Regions from separate parts of the Blautia sp. TM10-2 genome, predicted to be linked through region 1. Evidence: predicted binding sites of a transcription regulator. Region 1 holds the regulator's gene; each other region holds the start of a gene.
What was found. Region 1 encodes Rex, which represses fermentation and respiration genes when NADH is low (regulators of the CRP and FNR family bind a similar motif). Its sites were predicted from a motif close to ATTGTTAANTANTTAACAAT; they were not measured.
Positions count from the first base shown of each region.

Region 2: DXD92_RS05440 (L-lactate dehydrogenase) is a predicted target of Rex. The motif match lies at 1,469-1,488, and genes of this name have one in related genera.
Region 3: DXD92_RS17240 (iron-sulfur cluster assembly scaffold protein) is a predicted target of Rex. The motif match lies at 3,325-3,344, and genes of this name have one in related genera.

Region 1 covers NZ_QUJZ01000011.1:11,770-16,173, forward strand. The annotation lists gene DXD92_RS12010 (ABC-F family ATP-binding cassette domain-containing protein) at 1-1,818, opposite strand, end outside; gene DXD92_RS12015 (redox-sensing transcriptional repressor Rex) at 1,973-2,629, shown strand; gene DXD92_RS12020 (bifunctional ADP-dependent NAD(P)H-hydrate dehydratase/NAD(P)H-hydrate epimerase) at 2,719-4,227, shown strand.
Region 2 covers NZ_QUJZ01000004.1:177,741-182,144, forward strand. The annotation lists gene DXD92_RS05435 (Mur ligase family protein) at 1-1,058, shown strand, start outside; gene DXD92_RS05440 (L-lactate dehydrogenase) at 1,562-2,509, shown strand; gene DXD92_RS05445 (CoB--CoM heterodisulfide reductase iron-sulfur subunit B family protein) at 2,716-3,513, shown strand; gene DXD92_RS05450 (4Fe-4S dicluster domain-containing protein) at 3,510-3,893, shown strand; gene DXD92_RS05455 (CoB--CoM heterodisulfide reductase iron-sulfur subunit A family protein) at 3,927-4,404, shown strand, end outside.
Region 3 covers NZ_QUJZ01000020.1:50,515-54,918, reverse strand. The annotation lists gene argH (argininosuccinate lyase) at 1-77, shown strand, start outside; gene asd (aspartate-semialdehyde dehydrogenase) at 165-1,250, shown strand; gene DXD92_RS19780 (DUF6783 domain-containing protein) at 1,317-1,409, opposite strand; gene DXD92_RS17245 (GGGtGRT protein) at 1,477-2,487, opposite strand; gene DXD92_RS17240 (iron-sulfur cluster assembly scaffold protein) at 2,513-3,205, opposite strand; gene DXD92_RS17235 (acyltransferase) at 3,423-4,094, opposite strand; gene DXD92_RS17230 (DNA topoisomerase) at 4,143-4,404, opposite strand, start outside.

The DNA.
Region 1 (4,404 bases):
CGGTTTCGACATTTCCTCATCAATTTCCGAATCGCGTGTCTCAAGCTCTTCAATTCGTTTCTCCGTCTTTTTCAGCTCGTTTTCTTTCTTGCGGAGACGTGCCTGTTCTTCTTTCTGCGCTTTCCAGTCCAGCTTTGTGGAGGAGGCTTCGGAAGGAGCCGCTGTTTCTTCCGGAGCGGCGGCATCGGCAGCAGGAGCATAGATGCGGGTCAGCTCTTCTTTTTTCTCCAGATAGTAATCGTAATTTCCGATATAGTTGACGAGTGTTTGTCCCGTCAGCTCCAGAATCCGGGTTGCAGTCTGATTGATAAAGTAACGGTCGTGGGAAACGTACAGTACCGTTCCAGTGTAATCCTTCAGCGCGTTTTCCAGAATCTCCTTTGATACGATATCGAGGTGGTTGGTCGGCTCGTCGAGGATCAGGAAGTTGGCGTTCGAGAGCATCAGCTTGGCAAGAGAAATTCGTCCGCGCTCACCGCCGCTCAAGGTATGAATCGGTTGGAAGACATCGTCGTTTGTAAACAGGAAGGCGGCCAGCACATTTCGGATTTCGGTGTTTGTCAGATACGGATACGCGTCGGAAATCTCCTGGAAAATGGTCTTTTCCATGTGGAGCACCTGATGCTCCTGATCGTAGTAACCGATCTGTACACGGCTTCCAAGTGTAAAAGAGCCGGCATCCGGGCGGATGACTTCGTTTAAGATCTTTAAGATCGTCGTTTTTCCCGTTCCGTTGTTTCCGATGATTGCGACGCGCTCCCCGCGCTTGATTTCGAAATTCAGATCCTGGAAAAGCGTCTGTCCCGGGAAGGCTTTGGAGAGGTGCTCGACGGTCAGCACATCGTTTCCGCTTGTGATGCGCGGTTCCAGACGGATCCGCATATCGGAGCGTACTTCGGTCGGCTTTTCCAGCACATCCATTTTGTCCAGCATTTTTTCACGGCTCTCGGCGCGTTTGATGGATTTCTCGCGGTTGAAAGATTTCAGCTTTGCAATGACTTCTTCCTGATGGTGGATTTCCTGCTGCTGGTTGACCCAGGCATGGTAAGCGGCTTCACGGAGCATTGCTTTTTTTTGACTGTAGGCGGTATAGTTTCCCTCAAAAGTTGTTACTTTTTTATTGTCCACTTCAACGACTTTTGTGACAACGCGGTCGAGAAAGTAACGGTCATGGGAGACGATCAGGACGGCTCCGCTGTAATTTAAAAGATACGTTTCGAGCCAGGAGATCGAGTCCATATCGAGGTGGTTGGTCGGCTCGTCGAGCAGAATGATGTCCGGTTTGGTGAGCAGCAGTTTACCAAGTGCCACGCGGGTCTTCTGACCGCCGGAGAGGGAGTCCACCTGTTTTTCAAAATCGCTCTCGGAAAAGCCAAGACCTTTTAAAACACCGACGACTTCACTGCGGTACGCGTATCCGTTTTCCAGTTCAAAGGTATGGGAGAGGCGGGTGTAGGTGGAAAGAAGTTCATCCAGCTCTGCACCGGATTTTGTATTCATATCACTTTCCATCTGACGGAGGCGTTCCTCCATATCGATCAGATTCTGTTTCGCGGTCAGCACTTCCTGGTAAATGGAAAGGTGTCCGGTCAGATCCTGATGCTGGGCGAGATAGCCCATCGTCTTTCCTTTGGAGAGGATGACCTCTCCCTCATCGGCCCTCATTTCGCCGATGATGATTTTTAACAGCGTCGATTTTCCGGCACCGTTGATGCCGACCAGTGCGGTTTTTTCGCGTTCTTCTATATGAAAAGATGCATTTTTGATAATTTCCGTTGTCCCGAATGCTTTCGAGATATTCTGACATGCAAGAATCATGTGGTTCCTCCAGATAACATATTTCTGTATTTTGACATAATACACCATCCTTATTATAGAGAGTAATACACAAAATTTCAAGAAATCTTTGACAATTTTCTATCAACCATATATAATATGAATATATGCAGGTGTAAATAAGGAGGAATTTATCTTGGAAGAAAAAGGAATTTCGCGGGCAGTTATCAAAAGACTTCCTAGATATTATCGTTACCTGGGCGAATTGCTGGAGGACGGAGTAGAACGGATCTCTTCCGGTGAGCTGAGCGAGCGGATGAAAGTGACAGCTTCCCAGATTCGCCAGGATTTAAATAATTTCGGCGGCTTCGGCCAGCAGGGGTATGGTTATAACGTGCGGTATCTGTACAGCGAGATTGGAAAAATTTTAGGTCTGGACAGAGTCCACAATATGATTTTTGTCGGAGCCGGAAATCTGGGACAGGCGCTTGCTAATTATGCGGCCTTTGAAAGAAGCGGATTCAAAACGGTCGGTATTTTTGACGTCAACCCGGTATTAAAAGGAATCTCCGTGCGCGGAATTGAAATCCGCATGGCGGACGAGCTTCCGGAATTTATCAAGGAACACCATGTAGAGATTGCGGCTTTGACACTGCCAAAAGCAAAAGCGGTAGAGATGGCAGAGATTCTCGTGGACAACGGTGTAAAAGCAATCTGGAATTTTGCACATACCGATCTAAACTTAAAACTTCCGAAAGATGTGATCGTCGAGAACGTCCATCTTTCCGAAAGTCTGATGCGTCTCTCCTACAATCTGACCAGATATGAGGCGGAGCATCCAAAGAACAATTAAGAAACCAAAACAAAAGCAGGAGAGTCTTCGGGAAACCGGAGACTTTTTCTGTTCACTTTCCGGATAAGGCAGGAAAAGGAGGAAAAGCGATGAAACGGATTCTTACAGCAGCACAGATGAAGCAGGCAGACCGCAATACGATCGAAACCATGGGGGTACCGTCCCTGGTACTGATGGAGCGCGCAGCGCTGTCCTGCGTGGAGGAGCTTCAAAATGGAACATGGGATACAGGAAAAGTCCTTGCTGTGTGCGGTCCCGGAAATAATGGAGGGGACGGTGCGGCAATTGCACGGATTTTAAAGACGAAAGGGGTGGATGCGGAACTGTTCTGTCTTGGAAATCCGGAAAAATACAGTGAAGGCATGAGAGCACAGAAGAAAATTGCGGAAAATTATGGGGTCCGTGAGGTTAAGAATCCGGATTTCCGGGAATATACTGTTATCATAGATGCCATCTTTGGAATTGGCGTATCCCGTCCGCTGGCAGGGGAGTACCGGAGGGCAGTGGAAGCAATCTGCGCAAGCGGTGTTCCTGTTCTTGCCGTGGACATCCCTTCGGGGATCCACACGGATACCGGAGAGGTCCTTGATGCGGCGGTGAAAGCCAGAGCCACGGTGACATTTGCCTGTGCAAAGCCAGGGCTTCTCTTTGATCCCGGAAAACGATATGCCGGAGAGGTCCTGGTCCGTGATATCGGAATCGGCTTTGATGCAGGAGAAGAGGAGACGCCCTGGTACGGTTCAGTGGAAAAAGAAGATCTGGACCGGTTTCTTACCCGCACGCCGATGGGAAATAAGGGAACCTTCGGAAAGGTGCTGGTACTTGCCGGTTCCGGTGCCATGTGCGGAGCCGCTGTTTTGTGTGCCAGGGCAGTCCTTGCATCCGGTGCCGGCATGGTAAAGGTTGTGACAGAGGAAAGAAACCGTACGCCGCTTTTCTGTGCCCTGCCGGAAGCAATGGCGGATTTCTGGAAGGAGGATGAGCCGCTTCCGGAAGAAGCCCTGCTGCAGGATCTCGCCTGGGCGGACGCTGTTGTTGCGGGACCGGGACTTTCCAAAAGCCGGACGGCAAAAGAACTGCTCGTTTTTACGGTGCAGCACACAGAAGTTCCTCTTGTTCTGGATGCAGATGCGCTGAACCTGATTGCAGAAGATGCAGAGATTCTTTCGGGCTGCCGGGCAGAAAAAATTTTAACGCCTCATGTAGGAGAGCTTGCACGGCTGCTGCACATGACCATTGCAGAATGCCAGCGTGACCCGGCAGGAAGCGCCGGAAGGGCAGCCGAAAAATACCAGGCCTGCTGTGTACGAAAGGATTCCGTAACCGTGACAGCAGAGGAAGGGCGTGAGCAGTATTACATAAACACAAGCGGAAGCAGTGCGCTTGCGACGGCGGGAAGCGGCGATGTGCTCGCGGGAATCACAGGCGCCTTTGCAGCAAAACGTCAGTGTGAAAAAAACGAGAAAAAAATCAGCCTTGCCAAAACAGCGGCACTGGCGGCATATGCGCATGGAAAGGCGGGAGAGGCTGCGGAAGAAAAAAGCAGTGCTTCCTATGTAACAGCATCCGAGATTATCAGAGGATTGCAGTCAATCTGAGCAAAGCAGATCAGAATCACGGGTTCCCAAAAGGACTCCGGGCGGACTTTTTTGAAGCGCCGGATGAAATTTGTGAATACCTCCGGAAAAACAGGCAATATTAAATACATGGAAACGATTTTAAAAGGCGTAAAACGCCGGATCGTTATCGTATGGGAAAGCAAAACGGAAAGAATC
Region 2 (4,404 bases), on a different contig from region 1:
TCACCACGCCGGAATCCCTGGAGCTGTGCCGTCATATGCGCAATGCCGTAGATGCAGGCCTTTCCCATATGGTGATGGAAGTATCCTCCCAGGCGCTCAAATACGAGAGAGTCGGAAACACGCATTTTGATACCGCCATTTTCCTGAACATCTCCAAGGACCACATCAGCCCGACGGAGCACAAGGATTTTGATGATTATTTCCAGTCGAAATTAAAGATCTTCGACCGCTGCACCTGCGCCTGCGTGAACCTGGACAGCGACCATATCGGGGAAATCCTGAAAGCTGCGGCAAAATGTGAGCGCGTCGTTACGTTTGGATCGAAAGAAAATGCTGTAATCCGCGTGAGTGATATCAAGCCGGGCAGAGGAAAATTCTATTTCCATGTGGCAGGACCGGATTTCTCGGAAGATTTTACCCTGCCGGTGCACGGAGCCTTCAATGTGGAGAATGCCGTAGCTGCCATTGCGGCTGCCTGGTCGATGGGAATCCCGGTTTCGCTGATCAAGGAAAGCCTCCTTGGCGTCACCGTTCCGGGAAGGATGGAGACGTATGAGAGCAGCGCGGGCGAGGTCACGGCGATCGTGGATTTCGCGCACAATGGCCTGAGTTTTGAAAAAATGTTTGATACCGTAGCACTCGAATACCCGGGGAGCCGCGTAAGCGTTGTGTTCGGAACCCCGGGCGGAAAAGCATTCAACCGCAGAAAAGATATGGGTGAGATTTCCGGAAAACGGGCGGACCGGATTTTCCTCGTACCGGATGATCCGGGAAACGAAGATCCGCAGGCGATCTGTGAGGAGATCGGCGGGTACATAGCAAAGGAAGGTGCATCCTTCCAGATCCGCATGGACCGCGGAGCAGCAATCCGGGAGGCGATTCTTGGCGCCGTACCGGGAGAGGTTGTTCTGATCCTTGGAAAAGGCGCGGACGTGACGATGCACGTCGGAAACGGAAATGTGCCGTACCGGTCAGATGCCGTCTATGCAAAAGAGGCGCTTGCCGAATATGGAAATGCATTTGCCGAAGCGGCAACGGCCCGTGAAACAGAAGAATAGAAGCAAAAACAGAAAAAACAGAGCAAAAAAGACACGGAACAGAAAAATCCGTGTCTTTTTTGCGTCTGGCGGCAGCAGAAATGAAAATCAGACAGGAAATTTGGCGGATACATCCTACAAAATGTAGAAAAGAAGGACAGAAACTAGCCCGTATGACGAAAAGTTGTTAAAAATATAACGAACGAAAGTTAGACGTGTGAAACTAAACACAGAAAGCAAAAACCCGGGAACCATGCGGAAAAAGACGAATTCTGCGGGATGAAGGACAAAGCTGTAAGTTTTTGGAAAGAATTCTTGTGAAAAAGAACAAAAAATGGTATAATTGTATTGAAATATATCCAGAACACCCCTTCTGGAAGCGTACGGGCTCAGTGAGAAAAAAGATTTCACGAAAATGCTCGAAAAAAACACTTGTTAAATTCTTGTCATAGTGCTATGATAAGGAAAGTGAAAAATTTATCAATCACAAAAACCAACTAGGGGTATTTTAGAAAGGAGTATTTATGAGCAGCAAGATTACCATCATTGGAGCTGGAAGCGTTGGATCTACGATCGCCTATACACTGTCGAACGAAGACATCGCGTCTGAGATTGTTCTCATCGATATTAACAAGAAAAAAGTAGAGGGAGAGGTTATGGATATCGCGCAGGGTACCTGCTTCCGCGATCCGGTCTCCATCATCGCAGGTGAGTATGAGGATGCCAAGGACTCTGATATCGTAATTATTACTTCCGGTATTGCAAGAAAGCCTGGCCAGACCCGTATTGAGCTGACCCAGACCAACGTAAACATCTTAAAATCCATCACACCGGAAATCGTAAAAGCGGCTCCGAATGCCATCTACATCATTGTAAGCAACCCGGTTGATATCATGACCTACGTGTTTACAAAGATCTCCGGACTTCCGGAAAACCAGATCCTTGGTTCTGGTACCATGCTGGATTCCGCGAGACTTCGCTGCGGACTGTCTGAACACCTCAACATTGCCCAGAAAAACATCCACGCTTACGTATTCGGTGAGCACGGCGATACTTCCTTCATTCCGTGGAGCGGCGCTTACGTTTCCGGTGTCAGTCTGGACGAGTACTACGAGACCGTAGAAAAAATGGGCAGGAACGTAACCAAGATCGACAAAGATGCTATGCTGGAGTACGTAAGAACTTCCGGCGGACAGGTTATTGCAAACAAAGGAGCTACTTTCTATGCAGTATCTGTTGCAGTATGCAAACTGGTAGCAACCATTCTTTCTTCTTCCGATTCTGTAGCAACCGTATCTTCCATGATGCACGGTGAGTACGGCATCGAGGATGTATGCTTAAGCACACTGACCCTCGTTGGACCGAAAGGCGTACAGGGCAAGATTCCGATGCGTATGACAAAAGAGGAAGTAGAAAAACTCAAAGCAAGTGCCGACGCATTAAAAGCAGTTATCGCACAGATCGAGCACTAAGAGCGGGCAATAAGCTCAAAACATAAAATTTATGGCAGTGGCAGAAAGTGCGAAAGAGCGGTATCTCCCACTGCCTTAACGTGCGCCTGAAGAAATTTTCCGCCGGGTGTACATAAAAAGAGTACCGGAAATTTTTCCGGTGCCGGACAGAAGATACCGCAGGAAAAATGGAAACCAACAGGAGCAAGTAAGAAAGGAGCAATTCCATGACCTACAGTTATTTTCCGGGCTGTACGCTGAAGAACAAAGCAAAAGATCTGGATCATTATGCCAGAGAGTGCGCAAAAGTTCTGGGATTTGAACTGGAAGAAATTGAAAACTGGCAGTGCTGCGGAGCTGTGTATCCACAGGCATCCGATGAAATCGCCACAAAACTTTCTTCGGTTCGCGCCTTAGCAGACGCCAAAGAAAAAGGACAGGATCTGATCACAGTCTGTTCCGCCTGTCATCACGTGATCAAACGCGTAAACGATGACATGGCGAATGTAGAAGACATTCAGACAAAAGTAAACAACTACATGGCTCTTTCCGAGCCATATCTTGGCGAAACGAAAGTACTTCATTATCTGGAAGTGCTGCGTGACGTCGTTGGATTTGACAAGATCAAAGAGAAAGTGGTAAACCCATTAAAAGGAAGAAAAATCGGCGCATATTACGGCTGTATGCTGCTTCGTCCGAGCACCACAATGCAGTTTGACGATCCGGAAAATCCGACAATCATTGAAGACTTTATCAAGGCCCTTGGCGCAACACCGGTCGTATATCCGATGAGAAATGAGTGCTGCGGCGGCTACATATCCCTCAAAGAAAAGAAAATGGCATCCAACATGGTAGACCAGATCATGGCATCCGCATCCTACAAAGGAGCAGAAGAACTGATCACTGCATGTCCGCTTTGCATGTACAACCTGCGCAATAACGGAACAAAAGAAGGTCTTCCGGTTACCTACTTTACCGAGCTTCTTGCAGAAGCACTCGGCATCAAAGAGGAGGTGCAGGCATGAAAATTGCAACATCCGATGAAATCCGTGCCATCGCCGGTGTGGATACCAGAAAATGTATGAAATGCGGTAAATGTTCCGCATCCTGTCCTGCTTATAACGAAATGGACATCCGTCCGCATCAGTTTGTATCTTACGTACAGAACGGCGATGTGGAAGCACTGATGAACTCCAAGTCCATCTGGAAATGCCTCTCCTGCTTCGCATGTGTAGAGCGCTGTCCAAGAGACGTAAAACCTGCCAAACTGATCGAGGCAGTTCGTCTTTCCGTGATCCGTCAGAGAGGAGAGAATTATCTTTCTCCGGATGAAATTCCGGCTCTTCTGGATGATGAGACTCCGCAGCAGCTTCTGATGAGTGCATTCCGTAAATATAGAAAGTAAAAAACAACCCATCCACAGAAAGGTGAGAGAAAAGTGCAAAGAATAGGAGTATTTGTCTGCCACTGCGGTACAAATATTGCGGCTACGGTTGATGTCAAAAAAGTTGTTGACGTCATCAGCAAAGAGCCGGGTGTTGTTCATGCAGAGGATTATCAGTATATGTGTTCCGAAACGGGTCAGCAGAAAGTGATCGATGCCATTCAGAACGAGCATCTGACCGGCGTTGTCATCTGTTCCTGCTCTCCGCGTATGCATGAAGGAACGTTCCGCAAAGCAGCAGAAAAAGCGGGCCTGAACCCGTATCAGCTGGAGATTGCAAACATTCGTGAGCAGTGTTCCTGGATTCATAAAGACATGGAAGAGGCTACCGAGAAGGCCGTAATTCTGGCCCGTGCAGCCGTTGCTAAAGTTATGCTGGATACCCCGCTTACCCCGGGCGAGAGCCGCGTTGTAAAACGTGCGCTGGTGATCGGAGGCGGTATCGCAGGTATTCAGACTGCACTGGATATCG
Region 3 (4,404 bases), on a different contig from region 1:
ACACGATCGGTGCGCCGGGAGCAGATGCGATGCAGGCTGTCATCGAGCAGAATAAAAAATATTTACAGGAAAATTGAAAAAACAGTTGCAATTTTGAAAAAATTGGTATAGTATGACATGAGACGCACAAATGTACGCCACAGAAGAACAAGGAGATGAAACCAATGGAGCAGAAATTGAGAGTAGGAATTTTAGGAGCAACCGGTATGGTAGGACAGAGATTTATTTCTCTGCTGGAGAACCATCCGTGGTTTGAAGTTGTGACCCTGGCAGCAAGTCCGAGAAGTGCCGGAAAAACATATGAGGAAGCAGTCGGCGGACGCTGGAAAATGGATACTCCAATGCCGGAAGCAGTGAAAAAGCTCGTTGTGATGAATGTAAATGATGTAGAGCATGTGGCATCTACCGTAGATTTTGTATTTTCCGCTGTTGATATGTCGAAAGATGAGATCAAAGCGATTGAAGAAGCATATGCAAAGACCGAGACACCGGTTGTTTCCAACAACAGCGCACACCGCTGGACACCGGATGTTCCGATGGTAGTTCCGGAAATCAACCCGGAGCACTTCGATGTTATCGAGTTTCAGAAAAAACGTCTGGGAACCAAGAGAGGCTTTATCGCTGTAAAACCGAACTGTTCAATCCAGAGCTATGCACCGGTATTAACGGCATGGAAAGAGTTCGAGCCATATGAAGTGGTTGCAACCACATACCAGGCAATTTCCGGAGCAGGAAAAACCTTCAAAGACTGGCCGGAGATGGAAGGCAACATCATCCCGTTCATCGGCGGAGAAGAAGAGAAGAGCGAGCAGGAGCCGCTTCGTATCTGGGGTAAAATTGAAAACGGCGTGATCGTAAAAGCAACTGAGCCGAAGATCACCTGTCAGTGTATCCGTGTTCCGGTATTAAACGGACACACCGCAGCTGTTTTCGTAAAATTCCGCAAGAAACCGACGAAAGAGCAGCTGATCGAAAAACTGGAGAACTTCAAAGGCCTTCCGCAGGAGCTGAATCTGCCAAGCGCACCGAAACAGTTCATCCGTTACATGACAGAAGATAACCGTCCGCAGGTAACACTGGATGTCAACTACGAGAACGGTATGGGAATCAACGTAGGCCGTTTAAGAGAGGATTCCATCTACGACTGGAAATTCGTAGGTCTGTCCCACAACACGGTCCGCGGCGCAGCAGGCGGAGCAGTACTTTGTGCAGAGACACTGGTTGCAAAGAAGTTTATCGCTGCAAAATAATGCTTAGAATGATATAAAAAACGCCTCTGAAACGTTTTGGGTTCAGAGGCGTTTTTTGTGCATGGATCAAAAGAATATAGCATGTGTTTGAAACATCGTTCCTGCAATCTGCACGCCCAACTTTGCAGGATATCGAAAGCAGCAAAAAAGAAGCGCCATACGGGAAAATTCCCGCGGCGCTTCTTTTTTGCTCAAATAATTTTATTTACGCAAGGTTTGGCTAATCTTAGAATTTGCCAGCTTTTGCTGCCTCTTCAACAGCAACAGCTACAGCAACAGTCATACCAACCATTGGGTTGTTTCCTGCGCCGATCAGACCCATCATTTCTACGTGAGCCGGTACAGAAGAAGAACCTGCAAACTGAGCGTCAGAATGCATACGTCCCATAGTATCGGTCATACCGTAGGAAGCAGGACCTGCTGCCATGTTGTCCGGGTGAAGAGTACGTCCTGTACCACCGCCGGAAGCAACGGAGAAGTATTTTTTACCAGCTTCGATACGCTCTTTTTTGTAGGTACCTGCAACTGGATGCTGGAAACGAGTCGGGTTGGTGGAGTTTCCGGTGATGGAAACGTCAACGTTCTCTTTCCACATGATAGCAACGCCTTCGCGAACGTCGTTAGCGCCGTAGCAGTTAACTTTCGCACGCGGTCCATCGGAGTATGCTTTTCTGAATACTTCTTTCAGTTCTCCGGTGTAGTAGTCATACTCAGTCTCTACATAAGTAAAGCCGTTGATACGAGCGATGATCTGAGCAGCGTCTTTTCCAAGACCGTTCAGGATAACACGCAGAGGTTTCTGACGTACTTTGTTTGCTTTTTCAGCGATACCGATAGCACCCTCAGCAGCTGCGAAGGACTCATGTCCAGCCAGGAATGCGAAGCACTCGGTGTCCTCTTCCAGAAGCATTTTACCAAGGTTACCATGGCCAAGACCAACTTTACGCTGATCTGCTACAGAACCCGGGATACAGAAGGACTGAAGTCCCTCACCGATTGCTGCAGCAGCTTCAGAAGCTTTGCGGCATCCTTTTTTGATTGCGATTGCTGCGCCTACAGTGTAAGCCCATTTTGCATTCTCGAAGCAGATTGGCTGAATGCCTTCGATCATTTTGTATACATCAAGGCCAGCAGCTTTTGTAACTTCTGCAGCTTCTTCGATGGAGTTGATTCCGTACTCAGCAAGCTTAGCCAGAATCTGTTTCTCTCTTCTTTCATATGATTCAAATAAAGCCATTTTCCTATCCTCCTAAATTATCTGATTACTCTTTTCTCGGGTCAACGATCTTAACAGCATCAGCAACACGTCCGTACTGTCCGCTTGCTTTTTCGAAAGCTGTGTTTGCATCATCGCCGGCTTTGATGAAGTTCATCATCTTTCCGAAGTTGATGAATTTGTAACCGATAATCTCATCATCTGCATCCAGAGCGATACCTGTTACATAACCGTCGGTCATCTCCAGGTAACGAGGTCCTTTTGCAAGAGTTCCGTACATGGTACCAACCTGGGAACGAAGTCCTTTACCAAGGTCTTCCAGGCCTGCGCCTACAACCAGTCCGTCCTCGGAGAATGCACTCTGGCTTCTTCCGTAAACGATCTGCAGGAAGAGCTCTCTCATAGCAGTATTGATAGCATCACACACAAGGTCAGTATTCAGTGCCTCAAGGATGGTAAGTCCTGGCAGAATCTCAGATGCCATAGCTGCAGAATGAGTCATTCCTGAACATCCGATGGTCTCAACGAGAGCTTCCTGGATAACGCCCTCTTTTACGTTCAGAGTCAGCTTGCAGGTACCCTGCTGCGGTGCGCACCAGCCAATACCGTGAGTGAATCCGGAAATGTCTTTGATTTCTTTTGCTTTTACCCATTTTGCTTCCTCCGGAATCGGAGCTGCACCGTGATGCACGCCCTGGGCAACCGGACACATCATTTCTACTTCGTGTGAATAAGTCATTGTTAAACTCCTTTCAAATATGTACTTATTTGAGCTTTTGTCTTTCGAACGGACTGTTTCCAGCCTGTTCACAGACCTATGGTTATTGTCTCACAAAATTGGTCATTCGTCCAGCATATTTTGATAAAAAATTGCAAAGACCACCGGAAAACGATAAAATTTCCGGCGGTCTTTTAAATCAATCGGTTTGGTTTTCTCTCGATAAAAGAGATTTTTTTTAATTATCAGATTTTTTGACAATTTCTTTCGCATTCTTAAAAATATGACCTGACGGGATCACGCCGCGAACACAGGAGAGTGGATAAATGTTGGAATTTCTTCCGACAACCGTTCCCGGGTTCAATACGCTGTTACAGCCGACCTCAACTTCATCGCCGAGCATCGCACCGAATTTTTTCAGTCCGGTTTCGATCTGCTCATCGGCGCTTTTGACAACGACAAGCTTCTTGTCGGACTTTACATTGGAAGTAATGGAACCGGCACCCATGTGCGCTTTGTAGCCAAGAACAGAGTCACCGACGTAATTGTAGTGCGGAACCTGTACTTTATTAAAGAGAATGACATTTTTCAGCTCGGTGGAGTTACCAACGACAGCGCCCTCGCCGACGATGGCATTTCCGCGGATAAAAGCACACTGGCGGATCTCCGCGCCTTTTCCGATGATGCATGGGCCGTTGATGGAAGCGGTCGGTGCGATACTGGCATCTTTTGCGATCCAGATATTTTCACCGCGTTTTTCGTATTCTGCCGGATCAAGCGTCTCGCCGAGTTCAAGAATAAAGTCCTTGATGAGCGGAAGCACTTCCCATGGATACGTTTTGCCTTCAAAGATTTTTGCGGCAATGGTCTGGGTTAAATCATAAAGTTCAGAAATGGTTGCATCTTTCATGAGTGATTCATCCTTTCTTTTTTCTGTTCCTGTTTATCTTACCACATTTCAAGTGTTCTGTGCGGTCTTTTTTCTGTTCAAAGAAGACTTTGCAGAAGAGCTTCTTGAAGACGTGCTTTTTCCGGCACCGGAACGTGTGGAAGAGGCTTTTTTATAGTACGGCGCGGACGCATCAAAACTGCTCTTTAACTGGAACTGGTTCCGCATCTGCTTTACATTCACGGTGTGGCGTGTTACAAAGTTTTCCAGTTTTCCCATATATTCCTCAGAGGTAATGGATCCCTCCGCCACATAGGTGAGTCCCTTTTCC